2 regions of the Lactococcus muris genome follow, and region 2 is predicted to be linked to the other one. Evidence: riboswitches for the same ligand, from Rfam matches in the RefSeq annotation. Region 2 holds a riboswitch; the other holds the start of a gene.

Region 1 (9,785 bases), on a different contig from region 2:
CTTAGCTTCAACATGATTAGGAAAAGTAACTTGTATCTCTACTGCTTTCACACGTGGGAATTTTTGGACAATACTGTTCTCAATCCCTCGTCGATTTCTAATCACACCGTAAATTCTATCTCTTGGTTTTAAATTCGAGGCTTCTACTATTGCTTCAAAAGATTCGTGCTGATTTCCAGACACAGTAAACTTACCAATCTTACTTATCGGTGATACAGCATAAACAGAAACAATGAAAAGTAAGACAGCCACTAATAGCAAGGGCCACATTTTTTTAAAGACTTCAAAGCTGCCTTCAAAGTAAGAGGGTTTCGTTTCTTCCTCTTCAGCGATCTCAGAAAACTCTTCTGAGTGAGTCATTACTGATTCTTCCCCGTCTTCAATATACTGGCTCTCTGAATCTTGACCTATATCTTCTTGATTTTTAGCCGTATCGTCTTCTTTATTCTTCAAAAACTTCCGTTTTTTAGGCTCCTCAGACTTCTCTTGATTTTCAGCAGCCTTACGGCGCTGATATTCCAGATGTTTCTTTTGCCAAGGCGTAAGGTTTTCTTCACTCATTATTTTTAATTTCTTTCACAAGTTGATAAAGTCGGTCGCTTGCATCAGGAACTCCTGCTTTTTTACTGGCTTCCGACATGGCTTGATAGAGACTTTCATCAGAAAATATTTCCGAAATGCTTTCCAGCATTTTTTCAGCCGTAAGCTCTGCATCTCTGATCATCTTGGCAGCCCCAATGTCAACAAGTGCCTGAGCATTTTTCGTTTGATGGTCTGCCGTTACATTTGGACTCGGCACAAAGATGGTTGGAAGACCAAGTGCTGTAATTTCCGCAATCGTCGTTGCTCCTGCACGGCATAAAATTAAATCTGATGACGCCAGCACTTCAAGCATGTTTGAAATGTAAGGACGAATCGCAATATTTGCACTTTCCTTATATTTAGCAAATTCTGCATAATCTTCATCGTAGTAAATCTGTCCTGAAGCGTACACAAGCTGATAATCTTTTTCTGCAAACTTAGGAAGGGCGGCTTTCACAGCTTCATTGATGGTTTGTGCACCACATGAACCTCCAAAAATCACCACTGTTTTTTTATCCTTTTTGAGCTCATACTCTGTTTCCAAAATATCTGTTGCTTCTAAACTGGCAACTTCTTGCGCACGAGGATTACCAGTAAAAACTGTTTTTTCCCTCGGAAAGTAGGGTTTTGCCGCTTCAAATGCCACAGCAACCTTATCCACATACTTGCTTAAAAACTTATTTGTTATTCCTGGAATAGAATTTTGTTCATGCACAAGTGTTGGAATCTTAAGCTTGGCTGCTGCATAAAGAACAGGACCTGCGACATATCCTCCTGTACCAATCACCACATCTGGTTCAAAGTCTTTAATAATCTTCTTAGCGTCTGAGGTGGACTTCAAAAATTTATAAAGGGTCTTAAAGTTGCTAAAGGAAAAGCTACGGCGGAAACCTTGTATATCTACTGTTTTAAAGTCGATGCCAGCCGCAGGTACAATTTTGCTTTCTAATCCCCGTTCTGTCCCAACATAGAGGACATCGGATTCTGGCTCAATCGTTTTTAGATGATTGATGAAAGCCAAAGCTGGATAGATATGCCCGCCTGTACCGCCTCCAGTTACAATAATTCTCATCTTATTTCAGTTCACCTTTCAATTCTTCAAAGGCTTTGATAAACATGTCGCCACGTTCTTCAAAGGTCTTGTATTGATCCCAGCTGGCACTAGCAGGACTAAGCAAAATCGTGTCACCGGCTGTTGACTTTTCAAAAACTTCTTTAAGTGCCGTGGCAACATTTTCACTGGGGACTGTCGGGATGTGTAACTGATCCGCAAGCTTTTGAAGTTTGGGAGCAGTTTCTCCAAACACAGCCATTCCTTTAAGGCCAGAAACAGCAGACAGCAACTCATCAAAGTCATTTCCCCTATCTAGTCCGCCTGCTAAAAGCCACAGCTTACTGTTCTCAAAACCAGAGAGTGCTCTTTTTGTTGCCAAGATGTTTGTAGCCTTACTGTCATTATAAACTTTCCGTCCAGAAATTTCGCCCAAGTATTGCAAGCGGTGCTTGACACCAGAAAAGCTTGTTAATACTCTAATAATGGCTTGATTTTCAACACCTGACAGTTTTGCAACAGCTATTGCTGCTAGAGCATTTTCTAGATTATGTTCTCCTGGTAAGGCCAGTGCTGCGGTTTCCATAATAAATTCATCCCGAAAATACAGTTTGCCTTCTAAAGAATAGGCACCATCGACTTGCTGTTCAGTAGCAAAAGCTACGACTTGAGCTGCAGTATGCGCTGCTAAAGCACGGCACTTCTCTTGATTAAAGTTAAGCACCAAGTATTCATCAGCAGTCAAGTTTTCTTGAATGCGCCATTTGGCTGCTTCATAGGCTTCCTGCGAACCATGATAATCTAAATGTGACGAGAAGATATTTGTAATCAGAGCAATCTTTGGCTTAAAGTCAATAGTCCCCATGAGTTGGAAACTTGAAAGCTCCATGACAAGAGTATCTTTTTCAGTAGCTGTAGCAGCCACTTCCGAAGCAGGGAAGCCAATGTTTCCTGCTAATTTTGCTGACCGACCATCAGCATTTAAAATCTCCGCGATGAGTGTCGTTGTCGTTGTTTTTCCATTTGTACCTGTAATACCGATAATGGGAGCCTCAGAGACGAGGTAAGCCAGCTCAACTTCTGTTAGGACAGGAATTTTTTTAGCTAAAGCTCGTTTAACCATTGGATTATCGTAGCGAATGCCTGGGTTTTTTACCATATAAGCAAAACCTTCGTCCAAAAGTTCAAGAGGATGATTCCCACAAATGACTTGGATGCCTTCTTTCAGCAAGGCTTTGGCTGCTGGATTTTCATCAAAAGCTTTTCCATCATTTACAGTAACTAAAGCTCCCAATGAATAAAGCAAGCGTGCAGCAGCTTCTCCAGACCTTGCCAATCCAAGGATAAGCACTTTTTTTTGTTCAAAAGTTGTGATTTTTTTCATTGTCCCTATTCTTTCTACGTCCCTCTATTTTACCGCTATTTGCCCATTTTTTCAATATAGAGTTTACATTACACTGGTGACAATAAAAAAAAGCAGAAAGCATTTTTGCTTTTCTGCTTTTTGTTCAAGTACGTAGGAAACGTGAGAGGAAAGCTTTTGTGCGTTCTTCTTTTGGCGAACCAAAGATTTCTTCAGGACTGCCTTCTTCAGCAATGACTCCCTTATCCATGAAGATTACACGATCACTCACATCACGCGCAAACTCCATCTCATGGGTGACGATAACCATGGTAAGACCTGTTTCAGCTAAACCTTGCATGGTTTGCAAAACTTCGCCAACCATTTCAGGGTCTAGAGCTGATGTCGGTTCATCAAAAAGAATGACATCAGGATTCATTGAAATCGCACGTGCGATAGCAACACGTTGCTTTTGTCCACCTGAGAGTTGTGCAGGTTTAGCATTCGCAAATCTAGCCATCCCCACTTTTTCTAGATTTTCCAAAGCAATCTTTCTTGCTTCCTCTTGGCTTTTTTTCAATACAGTGACCTGCCCAGCCATAACATTTTCAATAACATTCATGTTGTTAAAGAGGTTAAAGCTTTGGAAAACCATGCCCAAATGTGTACGATACTGAGGAATGTCAAAGCCTTTTTCGAGAACATTTTCTCCCTTATAAATGATTTCACCACCGCTAGGCTTTTCTAGTAAATTAATTGAGCGAAGCAGGGTTGACTTACCACTTCCTGATGAACCAATGATAGAAATAACTTCGCCTGTATTAACGGTCAAATGGATGTCTTTTAAGACTTCATTGTCTCCGAATGATTTTTTTAAGTGATTGATTTCTAAAATAGCTGTCATTTAGGCCTCCCCCAATTCTTGGACTTGCATCTGGTTTTGGATTGGAACATAAGCATCTGGCCCATCCATTTTTCTTTCTATAAAACGGAGAATACGTGTTACTGTGAAAGTAAGAACAAAATAAATTGCGCAAATCACAGCAAACGTTTGGAAATACATAAAGTTTTGCTGTGCCACTGTAGTCCCTTGGAAAAAGAGTTCCGTTACTGAAATCACAGACAAGACGGATGTGTCTTTAATGTTAATCACAAACTCATTACCTGTTGCAGGAAGGATATTTCGTAAAACCTGTGGCAAGACAACTTTACGCATTGTTTGCCCGTGTGTCATTCCAAGAGCCTGTGCTGCTTCAAATTGTCCTTTATCTACAGAGAAGATTCCTCCACGAACAATTTCTGACATATAAGCCCCTGTGTTAATCGATACAATAATCAAAGCTGCCACAGTACGGTCCAAGCTAATTCCAAATGCCAGAGCAGAGCCATAATAAAGGACCATTGCTTGAACAATCATCGGTGTCCCACGGAAAATCTCGATATATGCTGAGATAATCCAGCCAAACACTTTATATAAGAAAGCTAAAAACTTATTACTGATTTCAGGAATTGTACGGTATACACCAATAAGAAGCCCTAAAATGGTACCAATAATCGTACTGATAAGTGAGATAAACAATGTCATCCCTGTACCATTAAGGAACTGTTTCCCATTGTCTTTCACAATGCCAATAATCTGGTCATACCAAGTTCCTTGTGTTTTTGCTTCTGGCTGCGCAGCAATCATCTCATCCATCAGCTCTTTTTGATCCTGCACTGAGAAACCTGTTAAAAAGCTATTGATTGCTGCTAAATTAGGGTCATTTTTACGGACACCAACCGCTACTGTCGTATCCTCTGAGTTCGTTACGAAACCTTGACCTTCCCCAAATTCAATCATTTTAAAGTCAGGATTTGCTTTTTCTGCCGTAATCCCCTCAGGTCGCTCTGCAACATAACCATCAATGGCCCCACTCTGCAAGGCAACTCGCATGCTTGAAAAGTCCTTCATGGCTGTTTGTTTATTTACATTCTCGATCTGATCAATCATGTTGTAGTGGAAAGTTCCGAGCTGAGCGGTAATTTTTGCTCCTGAGAAATCAGCCAAACTTGAAGCTTGGGCAAACGCTCCGCCACTTTTTACCATCATAACAAGATTCGACGTATAGTAAGGCTCTGAGAAGTCAATCTGTTCTTTACGCTCTGCTGTAGGAGACATCCCTGCGATAATGGCATCAATTTTTCCTGACTTAAGAGCGGGAAGTAAGCCATCCCAGCTGGACTTTACAATGACCAGCTCTTTATTCAATTTATCCGCAATTTTTTTCGCAACTTGTACATCATAGCCGTTGGCCCATTGTCCATCTACACCCTCGATAGGAACTGCACCGTTGCTTTGGTCATACTGTGTCCAGTTAAAGGGGGCATATGCTGCCTCCATCCCCACACGGAACTCCTCTGCACTAACCTTTGAGTTTCCAATAAATAATACCGTAAACAACGTCAAGGCAATTAATAATAGGTTTTTCCTTTTCATAACACTCTCTCTTTCATATTTTACAAAATCAATATAATGTAAAGATCACGGATAGGCGCTTTGCCTTCTCCCAATGAGACATGCGGGAAATTAACCTAGAAATGCCCCTATCATTGTATTCGAATATACGATGACAGTAGTAATAAACATAAAAAGCAACCTTCACATAAGGAGGTTGCTAAACGTTGAATATGACGCATTTATCAATAACGAATAGCACTCCGCAAAACTGCGACAGTTCAGCAAGTATCCCTTGCTGCCCCAACAAATCTACTTGGACGAGTAGATTCATTTCGGCAATGTCTCCTCCATTTTACTTCAACGCTTGTCCAGCTCAGTAAAACTTCCTATTCATTGCGACCTCTATCATTTTATTTGTATTTTGTACTCTAAATCTTAACCTTTTTTCAGATGAATGTCAACAATTTACTCGAATCATCAAACAAGTCAAATTAATTATAAGGAAATTAAAAAGTCTGTCGACAGCTTCTTTAAGGCATCTACAGACTTTTATGTTTATTTAATTTTTGGAATTTTCAGCGTGAATTTAGAACCTTCACCCAAAACAGAGGTAACACTAATCTCTCCCTCATAGTTTTCCACAAGGCGATTAATAATAGATAGTCCAAGACCTGTACCACCTATATCACGATTTCGGGCTTTATCTGCACGGAAGAAACGCTCGAAAACATGTTTCAGGTCATCTTCACTGATTCCATAACCCCTGTCTTCAACAGTCGTAATAATATAATCTTCGTCTTCTGCAAGATGAAGATTGACTTCTTGGCGATCTTTTGGCGAATATTTTATCGCATTATCGATCAGAATTTTCAAACCTTGCTCATAGTGATTAGGATAAATATGGGCCAAACTGTCCGGACTTAAATCGTTTTTCACAGACATTTTTAAGTCGGGATGAATAAGTAAAAAGTTTTTCATCAGAAAATTCGAAACTTCCGTTGGGTCACAGATTAAGTCCTCATCTTGAAAATCAATGCTCTCCAAACGAGCTAAGGCGAGCATCTCTTCAAGCATTGTCCGCATTGTTTTTACTTCTTCAATACTCGCAATCAGTGATTCGTCAAGTACCTCAGGATCATTTTTCCCCCAACGATTCAACAGGTTCAAATGTCCGTCAAGTACTGCCAGAGGCGTTCTTAACTCATGACTCACGTCAGAAACGAAACGCTTCTGCTGATCCACATAATCGTTGAGTTTTATCATCATGTCATTATATACCGTAGCCAGCTCTTCAATCTCATCCCCCGTTTGAATAAGAACAGGTTTGAAATCCATGCTTAAATTGTTTGCTCTGGTCGTAATAGCATCGTGTAAGCGTTCGAGCGGTTTGATGTAACGACTGGCCATGAAATAACCCACAAACTGAGCGATAAAGAGGGCGATAATTTCCAAAATAATAAGAGCAATAAGAAGTTTCGTACGTACGCTGTAATAATAACTCATATCGTAGAAGGCCTGAACATAACCGATCAATTCCCCTGTCTTGCTCGAAAATACAGGTCGTTCAGCTAAATAGCCAGAATAATCACCAAATGTGCGTATAGCAACACTCGAATCTCCCACATCTTTTCTCAAAGGAAAATTATAGGCCCGTGTAGAGTAGATGAGTTGTTCATTCACATCAAAGACGTAAAAAGACTTTCGCGAACCAATCATGCTCCCTAAAGTTTCAAGTTCATTTTCTCGCCACTGCTTTGAAGCGGTATAGTCTTGTCCATAACCCAAGTAATCAAAGAGGTTTTCCTCTGTAAGCTCATTTTCAGAGCGTGCCAAACGCTGCTCCACGTTATCCAAGGCTTGCAGCATGTCACCTTTTTCAGCATTAATAAAAGTGGTTATTGTGAGTTGATAAATCAGTACTGTAAAAATAGTGAAAGTGATGAAACAGAAAATTGTATTTGCAAAAGCCCAGCGCAGCATGATACTGCGCTTTCGCTCTGGAAGACTTTCTGTTTTCTCTCTTTTCGCATCAAAAAATTTTATCATGTCGCATTTTTCTATTTCTTTTAGATGACATAAAAGGAACAAATCTAGTGACAAAGCCACTAGAAATTTTCTTATTTATTCGCTATGTTATTTACGGTCGCGCATGACGTAGCCCATACCACGGACAGTTTGGATATAGCTTTCACGTCCTTCCACATCAATTTTGTTACGCAAGTAACGAATGTAGACGTCAACGACATTTGTTTCAGTGCCTTCATCATAACCCCAGACTTCTGAAACCAAATATTCACGTGTTACGACATCTCCAACATTTTGCATGAGTGTCAAAAGCAAGTCGTACTCACGGCGGGTAAGGTCAATAACTTTTTTACCACGGTGAACAGTGCGGTTGGTTTTGTCAATGACCAAGTCGCGGAATGAAGTGTTGTCTGCTTTATCTGCAGCTTGGATATGGTCTTCACGGCGGAAGAGTGAACGCACACGTGCTAAAAGTTCTTCAATAGCAAATGGTTTTGTGATATAGTCATCAGCTCCAATATCAAGACCTGCGACACGGTCCATTGTTGAGTCACGCGCAGTCATCATGATAATATGCGTATCTTTTTCACGGCGCAAGCGACGTGCTACCTCAAAACCATCAAGTTCTGGCAGCATTAGGTCAAGCAAAATCAAGTCATAATCTTTTGACATTGCTTCTTCAAGTCCTTTGCGACCATTGTCTTGAACAGCAGTTTGATAGCCTTCATGCTCAAGTTCAAGTGAAACAAATCTCGCAATGTTTTTATCGTCTTCGATAATCAAAATACGTTTAGATGAATTCATAGTTTAGCCTCATTTATATCTTTTTTAATTTTATTTCCTCTATAACAAAATTATAATACAATTGTAATTTTGTTGCAAGTGTTTTATGAGATTTTTCTTAATTCTTTTCTTCCGAGAAAAGACCCGCCAAATCTGCAAAAGGAGATTTATTTTCCTTATCCGCTTCTTCTTCCTTTTGTTTCTGGTAATCCGCTTCAGACAAGACTGTCCAGTTTTTCCCTGACGGTAGTTTCCCGTCCTCCCTCTCATCCTCAGACAGAATCTGCAACGGGATTTCTAAAAGAATATTATCTGCTACAGACTCTGATAAACTGATCCAGTCTTCGTCCAATGTAAAGATCATGTCATCATCTAGTAAATCTTTGTTCTCTTTAAGAAACGCCTCCGTTGTAAATGCTTCACTGACCGAAAGTTCCATCAGATAATCGACGGGTTTCAAACTACGTGAAGAGGGAAGAACCAGTTCCGCTTTAAGCGTATAGTCTAGGTAGTAAATACCTGTATCATAGGAAATTTGTCCTTGAATCTTCACTGGCTTTGCATCAAGAATTTCTTCTGAACGCTGCTTAAGCTCAGCGGTCAAATCAAGTTCTTCCTCGAATTTAATTGTTTTCTTTTTTGATACTTCAAGAATCGACCACTTCATTGTTTTTTTCCTTTATCTTTATTTCAGAATAAAAGAGCATTTCCTTGTCATGCACCTTATCCCTATATCGTGTGATACCTTCCTCTATTATATGATATTTTTTTAATTTTTTATAGTCCTATAAGTAAAAATAAAAAAGCGCCGAAGCACTTTCTTTATTTTCCATATTTTTTGTTGAAACGAGCGATACGTCCGTCTGCCGCTTGGAATTTTTGACGGCCAGTGTAGAATGGGTGTGAGTCAGAAGAGATTTCCACACGAATCAATGGATAAGTGTTCCCGTCTTCCCATTCAATAGTTTCTTTAGAGCCTTTAGTTGAACCGCTCAAGAACTTAAAACCTGTACTTGTATCCATAAATACAACAGGTTGGTAATTAGGATGGATGTCTTTTTTCATTTTGCAAAATTTCCTTTCTGCCTTGGACTGTTTGCCAGACCAAAGTTTGTTAGACCATAATATTCTAACAGAATTGTTCTTGAAATTCAAGCTTTTGCTCAAATGAGTGTGTGTCGTAAATTTCCGTAACTAAAAAAATAATCAAACATTTTTAAGCTAGAATAGAAAAAAGCTGAAGCCTGCCCCCTCGCAATCCTCAGCCTTGATTTTTTACGCATTCTAGTGTAAAATAGTCAAAGTTGATTGAAGCAAGAGCCAATTGCTTTAATCTCCTAGCTCCGAATGGAAGTCGGAGCTTTTTTCTTGATTTATATCACGAATTGATTATACTAAAAAGCACGTTAAAACGCAATCATTTTCAAAAAATGATTGTGTTTTTTATTGGACTTCTTCCTCTAATAATATCTCCGACGTCCTGATTTATTGGCTTGTTTGACCCGCCTTATCTCTGGTGGGATGTAGGACTTTCTTAGAAACTGCTGCACACTCAGTTGCTCAAT
Region 2 (9,785 bases):
GCCAATCGCGTGACTTACAAGGTCTATATCATTGACGAGGTTCACATGCTGTCAACAGGGGCCTTCAATGCTTTGCTGAAAACTTTGGAAGAACCAACGGATAATGTTGTCTTTGTTCTAGCAACGACCGAGTTGCAAAAAATCCCAGCAACGATTATTAGTCGTGTGCAACGCTTTGCTTTCAAAGCTATTACGACTAGTGATATTCATCAGCATTTAGCGGAAGTTTTATCTGATGAAAAGATTGACTTTGAAGAGGCGGCCCTTGATGTGATTGCTAAATCTGCGGAAGGTGGGATGCGTGATGCCTTGAGTTTACTTGATCAAGCGTTGAGTTTTTCAGAGGGTAAACTTGAAGAAAAAGATGCTCTACTCGTAACAGGTTCAATTGCCAACGAAGCGCTGGTTTCTTATGTTTCTGCGCTGGCAGATTCGGATGTGACCTCAGCACTGGCGGATTTAGAGAAGATTTTTCTTGAAGGTAAAAATATGTTGCGCTTCACAGAAGATCTTCTAACCTATTTCCGTGACCTGCTTTTGAAGGAAGACAACAAGATACCTCGGGCGCGAATTTATCAATGGATCAATATAGCGATTGAGTCCTTGAAGATTATCAAAGAAACAACGCAAAGCAAAATTGCTGCCGATGTCATGACGATGCGCTTAGTGGATGCCGGTGCTTCTCATCCTGCAGAAGACGCGGCGGTTTCAGAGGATTTGGCGCAGGAACTTCAAGCTATAAAAGCAGAGCTTCGGGAGCTTAAGGCCAAGTTGGCAGAAGTTGAAAATAAGCCTTCTGTATCTTCCATAAGTCAAGAAGTGCAAATCAAGCGTCAAGTGAAGCTGCAAACGAGTTCAGAAAAATATCAAGTAAATCAAGACTTGATTTTTAAAGCGTTAAGAGAAGCAACAAATGAAGCACGTCAAGCTGTTTTCGGGGCTTGGCCAGAGATTGTTTCAAGTTTTACAAAGCCTTCAGAGCGTGCGTTAATCAATAACACAGCGCCTGTAGCAGCATCAAGCAACTTTGTCGTTGTGACTTTCCCCCATGGAAATCTAGCTAAACGTGTAGCTGAAAATGAAAATTTACAGTTAACATTTGGAAATCTTATGTCCTCCATCTTAGGTTTTTCACCGGAGATTATTGCTCTGGCGGAACAAGATTGGCAGTCTGTCCGGCAAGAGTATGTGATGCACCTAAAAAAAGGAGAGAAAAATACTGAAATAGTTGCCGAGACAGGCTCTAAAGAAGACGAAGAGGAACTGCTTGTCAGTAAAGCGAAAGAATTTTTTGGTGAAAAAGTGAAAGTGATTAAGGATTAGAAATATAGTATCATGAGGTCAAGAAGCTCTAGCCTAGACTGGAGCTTTTTTGTCTACTTTTCGGACACTGGTTACGGAAGCCAGAAGTTACCCCACATGGAGGTCCCCTCCGCTTTTCTCATCAAACACTCATTTCATTTGACCTTTTTTTTTTTTTTATACTATAGACTCAGAAAGTAAACGTAACATTAGAAATGCAAATGTAATGAAAAATCTAAACCACAGGTTACGTCAAGGAGGAGTTTATGACACCAGAAAAGAAAAACCAGCGGCGGCTGCGCAACCTCGTGCTTCTGTCGCTCTTGTTACTCGCAGTAGGCGGCGCCTTCGCCTTCCAAGCCTTCAACCAGCGGGCCATCAATGACCGGCTGAATGAAGTGGAGATCAATGTCGGTGGCCGTGTCCACGACTACTACAACCGAGACACCGAAAACAAGGACGTCTTCGTAGAAAACTATGGCGAACGGCCGATTATGGCACGGATACGCCTGTCCGAGTTCCTCGAAACCCGTCAACGTGATGAAAGCAACTTCACCCCCTTAGTGGCAGGAACCAGTCGTGACGATGTAGAAAATTGGACCACATGGATTCCCAGCGCAAACGACATCACCGACCGTGAAAACTCTAATGCTTCAAATGCTTTCGACCAGTATGCCAACCTCATCTTTGGTTGGGAACGTTCCGGTCAAGATGCTCCATGGTATATGCCCACCTTCAACCATGACAACCTCGACCAGAGAACAGCAGCGGCAGGTCATGCGCGGGACTGGATCGAAGGGAACGGTGCTACAGATGCGGTCACAGATGGCGCAACACACCCGGGTGATGGAACAGATGCCTACTGGTCAGCAGGTGAAGACTTTGACAACAGTGGTCCAATCTGGCCGGGGGAAGAAGTGACCAACCAAACAGCCCAAAACCTTCCCCAAGACCGTGCCCCAATGACCATGAACCAGTGGAGTAACCTGCCTAACGAAGACAAGATAGGCAACTTCTGGGTGGTTGACTCGAACACGGGATGGGCTTACTGGGCCAACCGACTGGACCGGGAACAAGCCACCTCTTACCTGCTTGATGCAGCGGAGATGACGGCTGCCATTGAGGACAAGGTCTTTAACGGCTTTTACTACTATGGCATTCATGTCGAGAGCGGACTGGTGAGTCCTGACCAGCATGAGGAGTTCCTCAATGACGGGGAGCAACACCATGCGGAGCTGGAAGACCTTCTCCAAGGTATCCAGAACGGAGTGATGTACGATGACGGACAGAACCCATTGCCTAACGAAGACAGTGCACCAGATGCTTTTGACTTCTCAACCATGCGTCCGGGCCGTATCTTTACCATGGCAGGTGAGCAGTACCGTTACCTTGAAAACATGGGTTCTGGCAACCATATGATTATCCGGAATAATGTGATTACCGAGATTTCATTTGTACAGCAAGAAGAGGAACTGGATTCTTGGTATGACTCTCTTCATTCAGAAGTGAGAGCCAGAGTTCAGCCTGTAGCTAATAACTTCATAACGGGAAGTGTTCCAGATGATGTTGTTACATTTGATGGTGGTGTGCGATGGATTCCCAATAATCTAGAAGGTGAGGTTGCGGCAGATGTGACAACAATTGTCCAAGGAGCAGGTGGTAGTCCACGTGCGTTTGCACTTTCCTTAGCTGATGTTACACGCCTATCTGGACTTGGACAAGCATTTCCTAACTCCTTGGGACGTACGGCGACGAACAGTAACTCGTGGTGGTTACGGACACCTGGGGCTCCCGGATTTGCTTGGCATGTGAATTTCCAGAGACCAGGACAGTTGTTCGCTAGTAATAATGTATCATTTACCCACCCTGTGCGTGGTATTCGCCCTGCTATAATTATCAATCAATCCAACTAAAGCAGTCAAACTCCAAAACAAAAATCACTCAATAAGGCATCCTTATAAGCCAAGTATTGAGTGATTTTTAGGGTTTTATCTGAGTTTTTAATCAATATCGCGACTCAGGTCAACTTCTTCAAGGGGGATGAGCTTCGTCTTCTTAACAATTTTATAAGAAAAATATAAAACAAGGAAAAGTGGCAGCGCCAAGTAAGTGGTAACAATGTTTTGCACGCTCATCGTGACAGTGGTGATTTGACCGATAACGATGATGATTGAGAGGATTAAGGCAATAATTGGGCCGATGGGGAACCATTTGGCATGATAACCCAACTCAGAAAGATGATGTCCTTGCTTAATAAAAGCACGGCGGAAGCGAAAATGGCAAATCGCAATACCAATCCAAGCCAGAAAGCCAGATAAACCAGAGGCGGCTACGAGGTAGAAGTAAATTTCTGTTCCGAAGATACTGGTCAAGAAAGCTAAAAGACCAATGGCTACAGTGGCTAGGATAGCAAAGATGGGAACACCAGTGCTTGTGTTTGTCTTTGCAAAAATCTTTGGTGCATGTCCTTCCTTAGCCATACCGAAAAGCATACGAGAAGCAGCGTAGAGCCAAGAGTTAGCAGAAGAAATAACAGATGTTAAAATGACAGCATTCATAACAGAAGCGGCAGCAGCTAAACCAGCACGCTCACACACTAGAGTAAACGGAGAAACGGTAATGTCGTTTTGAGCAGCAGCACGGAGAAGACTAGGGTCTTTATAATAGACTAAAGCTCCAACGACAAAGATAGATAGGAAGTAGAAAATGAGGATACGCCAGAAAACTTGTTTGATTGCTGAAGGTACATTTTTTTCAGGATTTTCAGATTCACCAGCTGCAATACCAACGATTTCGGTACCTTGGAAAGAGAAACCTGCAATCATGAAGACGGCAATCATTCCTCCGATACCGCCAACAAACCCGTGATTTCCTCCAGCAGAAAGGTTACGTGCCACATCGGGTTTATAACTCATAATCCCGAAAATTGTTGCGAGACCAATCACGATAAAGGCAATAACGGCAACAACTTTAACCGTAGCCATCCAAAACTCTGCTTCACCGTAAGCCTTGGCAGAAATCAAGTTGACCAATAGGATAAGACCAATAACTATGGTAGACCAAATCCATGTAGGGACATGTGGCAACCAGAATTGCATAATTACACCGACTGTAGCAGCCTCAACAGCCACAGTGATTGCTGAGTTGAACCAGTAGTTCCAGCCCATGGCAAAGCCGAAAGCCTCATCAACATAACGGTCAGCAAAGGAAGCAAAGGAACCAGATAGTGGCAAGTAAGAAGCCATTTCACCGAGAGAAGTCATCAAGAAGAAAACCATGAGACCTATAGCTCCATAAGCAACAAGGGCGCCAAAAGGACCAGCTTGAGATATTGTGGCTCCTGAAGCAACAAATAACCCCGTACCGATAGTTCCCCCTAAAGCAATCATGGTTAAGTGGCGATGTTTGAGCCCCCGTTTTACTTGTGTGGTTGTCGTGGGTCCGTTGTTTGCAGTATTATCCATTACTTCTCTCCTAAATTTATGAATATTAATACAAAAAAGCAATCCCGAGGGATCACTAAACGTCAGAAAGGATTTTTATCCGAATAGCGCATCGTGTCTATACTAAGAGTCTAGCTAGACTACGACAGTTTAACAAGTATTTCTCGTTAAACCAAGAAAAGGTATTGAGTTTAACTTTTCTTTCGGCAACCGCTCCTGGGTCAAACATCCTAGCTTACTCAAGCTCCGTTCGACTTATTATTGGCTGCGACCTCTATCGTTTATTAAGTATTTATGAATATTTTAGATTAATTTGAGAGGCTTGTCAAGGATAAAGCTGAAAAAAGTGTATAATTATGCAACTTTGCTTGTTGGTTATAAATAATGCGAAGTGTTTGTTTTAGAAACTAAAAAGAGTTATAATAGAAGGTAGATGAGCACGCTTTCATCTGAATTATATCGGGAGGTGGTTTGTTATGGCATTTACCCCAAAATATGTATCTCCAACTTACGCAGGAGAAAAAATTGTACGCGTAACACGCAGCCAAGAAGGAGAAGTAACACACTTATTCCAACGCTTTGATAACCAATGCAAACTGCATTTTATTGTGAAAAAACTTGGCTACTATCAGTCGAAAGAAGGTGAGTACCGCTACATTCCAGCTAATGTGCTCGATGTTGTAGCTTGATAAATAAAGAAAGGTGAAAAATCTTCTGCATGTGCAGAGGGTTGTTTTCTTTTGGTTTCGTTTTAAGATTTCTACGAGAAGGGACACGGAAGTTTCACAAGCTCTGAGAAATTCCCCCTTTTCTTGAATAACTTTTACACTTGAAAGAGTAAAATACCTTCGAAGCGGCTCTTTTTAAGAAAAATGTGCGTACACTACAAGTGCTTCTAAATCAGTGTTTCGAGATAGTTATTATAGTTTTTTAATAAGCCGTGAAATTTCTGTGATAGGAGTGGGGCAGCTTGCAAAAAAACTGCTAATCTGATAGAATATATACTTGTGAGTAAAACTCATAACTTACACAGGCTCCAACCTGTGTCATTAGTCCAAAAGGAGGAAAAATCAATGACAAAATACGAAATTCTTTATATTATTCGTCCGAACATTGAAGAAGAAGCAAAGAAAGCTCTCGTTGAACGTTTCGATAATATCTTGACTGACAACGGTGCTGTGAATCTTGAGTCTAAAGACTGGGAAACACGTAAACTCGCTTACGAAATTCAAGATTTCCGTGAAGGTATCTACCACATCGTAACTCTTGAAGCGTCTACTGATTCAGCGGCTTTGAGCGAATTTGACCGTCTTGCTAAGATTAACGGCGATATTCTTCGTCATATGATCACTAAAGTAGAAGCTTAATTCTGGTTTAGCTGGACAAAATTAAAGGAGAGACATCATGATTAATAATGTTGTTTTGGTTGGACGCCTTGTGCGTGACCCTGAACTACGTTACACACCGCAAAATACTGCGGTTGCTACATTTACGCTTGCTGTTAACCGCCGTTTTAAAAATGCGCAAGGCGAACGTGAAGCTGATTTCATCAACTGTGTCATCTGGCGTCAATTTGCTGAGAACTTGGCAAATTGGGCGAAAAAGGGTGCCTTAATTGGTGTGACAGGTAGCATTCAAGTGCGGAATTATGAGAACAAAGAAGGTCAACGTGTTTACGTGACTGAGGTATTGGCGGATAACTTCCAAATGCTTGAAAGTCGTGCCGTGCGTGAAGGTGGAAGTGGTTCATACAGTGCACCACAACAGCAACAACCGCAAAACAGTACATTTGCTGGAACGAGCACAGCAAGTACTGCGACACCTGATTTTGGTCGTGATGCTGATCCTTTTGGTGGCTCACCGATGGAAATTTCTGATGATGATCTTCCATTTTAATAGTCTGTTGCAGAGGGAGTTAAGGCTCTTCTTTCCAACACGAGTGGGCTGCTAAGCCTCTTATTAGTTTCACAGAACGCTGATAGTACTTTTCTGTGAAACATCATAAAATAATAATATAAGGAGAAACACACTATGGCTTTTCAAAAACGTGGTGGCTTCAAACGCCGTAAAAAAGTTGACTTTATCGCAGCTAACAAAATCGAAGTTGTTGATTACAAAGACACTGAACTATTGAAACGTTTTATCTCAGAACGTGGTAAAATCTTGCCACGTCGCGTAACTGGTACTTCAGCTAAAAACCAACGTAAAGTGGTTACAGCTATCAAACGCGCACGTGTTATGGCTCTTTTGCCATTCGTAGCTTCTGACGAAAACTAAAGATATAAAAAAAGATACCAGAGGGTGTCTTTTTTCGTACTCTAACTTTGATTTTTTGAGTACCATCCCGTATATTATAACGGTTAAGCTCCTCGCTTCCAAAACTTATGTAAGGGTGACTCCACTCAGTCTTGTTTGACTTTATGTTATACTAGAAATGAAAGAAGCCTTTTTGCAAGACGGCTATATGGTTAAGCTGCCAAAGGAATTGCAAAAATTAGCTTTAGTTACAAGTTGAGCTCTTGGGATGAGTAAATAAATATCTGATACAGAAGCATTTCTAAAAAATATTGAATGAGAGTGCGAAGGATTTATACAGTGTGCCAAAGATGTAGCTCCTTTAAAAAACGGTCTTCCCTGCTGAAGAAGAGGTGAGACAAAAGAGAGTTTGAAAAGCACATGATTGGTTGGGCATTAGAAGAATGTTATATATGACTGAACCAGAGCAAGGTTTCCGCGTAATCTCGCAGACCTACAAATGATTAGGAAAAAAGAGAAGTTAAGAAATTAAAAGCAATGATATGGATTATAATTCTACTTTTTAGTTTCCTGTTTTATGGGATTTTGCTTGAACCACACTTTATGCGTGTACGGGAAGTGAAAATCTCAGATAGGAAAGGATTAAAAGTTGCACATTTTACAGATACGCATTTTAACTGGCACACCCGGCCATACCGATTTTATAAATTTTCGAAGCATATAAAGCAGAATCAGCCTGACTTGATTTTGTTTACAGGTGACTTATTTGACAAGGTAAGCTGGGCTCAAAAGCACGAGAGAAATAAAGTTAAAGAAATTCTGGCGGATTTAGATGCTCCTTTGGGGAAATTTGCTATTTTGGGCAATCATGATTTTTCGGAGGAGGGACATCCTAACTACATAAGAAGCTTTCTGGAAGAGTCAGGATTCACAGTACTTACAAATCAGTCTGTACGGGCAGGAGATGTATCATTGACGGGGCTTGCTGACTTGCGCGAAGGTCAGCCAAATTTTGGGATGTTACCTGAGCAAGCGGAGTTTTCCCTTTTAATGATTCATGAGCCGGATACGATTTTACAGGTTGAACATCCGGAACAGTATGATTTGGTAGTTGCAGGGCACAGCCACGGTGGTCAAATCCGTCTTGGAAATTTTCGTTTGCGTAATGATGGCTCTAAAGCTTATGACTCTGGTTTATATGACTTAGGGGGAAACACGAAACTCTTTGTCAATGCAGGAATAGGCTTGACTTTTTTACCTATAAGGTTTGGTGTACCTCCAGAGATAGTGTATTATGAGATTTAAGAAAAAACGTCCAAAGGTGCAGTATATACACCGCATGGGCGTTTTTCTCATCAAACACTCATTTCATTTGACCTTTTTTTTATACTATAGACTCAGAAAGTAAACGTAACATTAGAAATGTATATGTAATGAAAAATCTAAACCACACGTTACGTCAAAGGAGGAGTTTATGACACCAGAAAAGAAAAACCAGCGGCGGCTGCGCAACCTCGCGCTCCTGTCCCTCTTATTGCTCTTGGTAGGCGGCACCTTCGCCTTCCAAGCCTTCAACCAGCGGGCCATCAATGACCGCATCCGAGAAAACATCCCCGGAGGCCGCGTCCACGACTACTACAACCGTGACACCGAAAACAAGGACGTCTTCGTGGAGAACTATGGCAATGTGCCCCTCATGGCCCGTATCCGCCTCTCCGAGTTCATGGAGAAACGCTCAGCAGGAGACACAGACTTCACCCCTATAGTGAACGGCACCATCCGTGACCAAGTGGACACTTGGACGGTCATGCGTCCCTCAGAGACTAATCTCAACACCCGTGTAGATGACTCGGCAGCCTTCAACACCTACGCCAACCTGACCTTTGGTTGGAGCCGCTCAGGTCAAGATGCCCCATGGTTCATGCCGACCTTCAACCGGGACAACCAAGACCTGATGACCGCCTCTGCAGGACATGCCCGTGACTGGGTCATAAGCACAGCCACAGACGGGGTAACAGATGGCGCCACTCACCCCGGAGATGGTACAGATGCCTACTGGTCCTCTGGCGACAGCTTTAACAATAGCGGTCCAGTTTGGCCGGGAGAAGAAGTCACCCATGATGCAGCCCAAAACCTGCAACAAGACCGTGCCCCGATGACCATCAGCCAGTGGGCAGCCTTGCCTAATAACCTGAAAGTCGGAAACTTCTGGGTCATCGACCACCAAACAGGCTGGGCTTACTGGGCCAACCAACTTCAAGCAGGAGAGACCACTTCTTACCTCTTGGATGCAGCAGAGATGACCGCAGCAGCGAATGCTATCCCGGGAGAATATTACTACGGTATCCATGTGGACGGGCAACTGATCAGTCCTGACCGTATCAATGACTTCTTGGCTGCAGATGGAAGCTTTACGCACCATGATGACTTGTCTGACTTCTTGACAGCTGTACAGACTGGTTCCATTGATAACAACTGGGGAACCCGGGACCAGATGACAATGTCCAACCCGACCAAATCAACTTTAGTATTATGGCACCGGGGACGATATTCACTATGGCTAATGAGCAGTATCGTTATTTGGAGAATATGGGGAACCGTAACCATATGATTATCCGTAATCATGTTACCCCAGCTCTTTCATTCAATGCTCAGAATGCTTATTTGGACAGCTGGTACACGGGAGAGCTTGCCTCAGAGGTTCGAGCTATGGTTCAGCCAGTGAGAGAAAATTTTGTGACAGGAAATGTTGAAAATGCCTCCATCACTTGGTCAGAAGCATGG

What was found. A riboswitch is a leader RNA that binds a small molecule or an ion and turns the genes downstream of it on or off. The one in region 2 is predicted to bind lysine.
Region 1: linked by a shared signal. The riboswitch ahead of ACGHCK_RS05020 (ABC transporter permease subunit) and the one ahead of ACGHCK_RS08090 (amino acid permease) in region 2 are both predicted to bind lysine.

The regions. Positions count from the first base shown of each region.
Region 1 covers NZ_BAAFQO010000006.1:73,630-83,414, reverse strand. Annotated here, with positions in the region: gene ACGHCK_RS05040 (cell division protein FtsQ/DivIB) at 1-561, opposite strand, end outside; gene murG (undecaprenyldiphospho-muramoylpentapeptide beta-N-acetylglucosaminyltransferase) at 554-1,654, opposite strand; gene murD (UDP-N-acetylmuramoyl-L-alanine--D-glutamate ligase) at 1,656-3,017, opposite strand; gene ACGHCK_RS05025 (amino acid ABC transporter ATP-binding protein) at 3,142-3,879, opposite strand; gene ACGHCK_RS05020 (ABC transporter permease subunit) at 3,880-5,451, opposite strand; lysine riboswitch at 5,658-5,825, opposite strand; gene ACGHCK_RS05015 (HAMP domain-containing histidine kinase) at 5,968-7,458, opposite strand; gene ACGHCK_RS05010 (response regulator transcription factor) at 7,546-8,241, opposite strand; gene ACGHCK_RS05005 (YceD family protein) at 8,339-8,887, opposite strand; gene ACGHCK_RS05000 (type B 50S ribosomal protein L31) at 9,043-9,285, opposite strand; gene ACGHCK_RS04995 (ISLre2 family transposase) at 9,681-9,785, opposite strand, start outside.
Region 2 covers NZ_BAAFQO010000012.1:41,784-51,568, forward strand. Annotated here, with positions in the region: gene dnaX (DNA polymerase III subunit gamma/tau) at 1-1,323, shown strand, start outside; gene ACGHCK_RS08085 (hypothetical protein) at 1,569-3,215, shown strand; gene ACGHCK_RS08090 (amino acid permease) at 3,303-4,766, opposite strand; lysine riboswitch at 4,843-5,030, opposite strand; gene ACGHCK_RS08095 (hypothetical protein) at 5,222-5,434, shown strand; gene rpsF (30S ribosomal protein S6) at 5,819-6,112, shown strand; gene ACGHCK_RS08105 (single-stranded DNA-binding protein) at 6,150-6,641, shown strand; gene rpsR (30S ribosomal protein S18) at 6,777-7,022, shown strand; gene ACGHCK_RS08115 (metallophosphoesterase) at 7,539-8,306, shown strand; partial or broken gene ACGHCK_RS08120 (hypothetical protein) at 8,476-9,785, shown strand, end outside.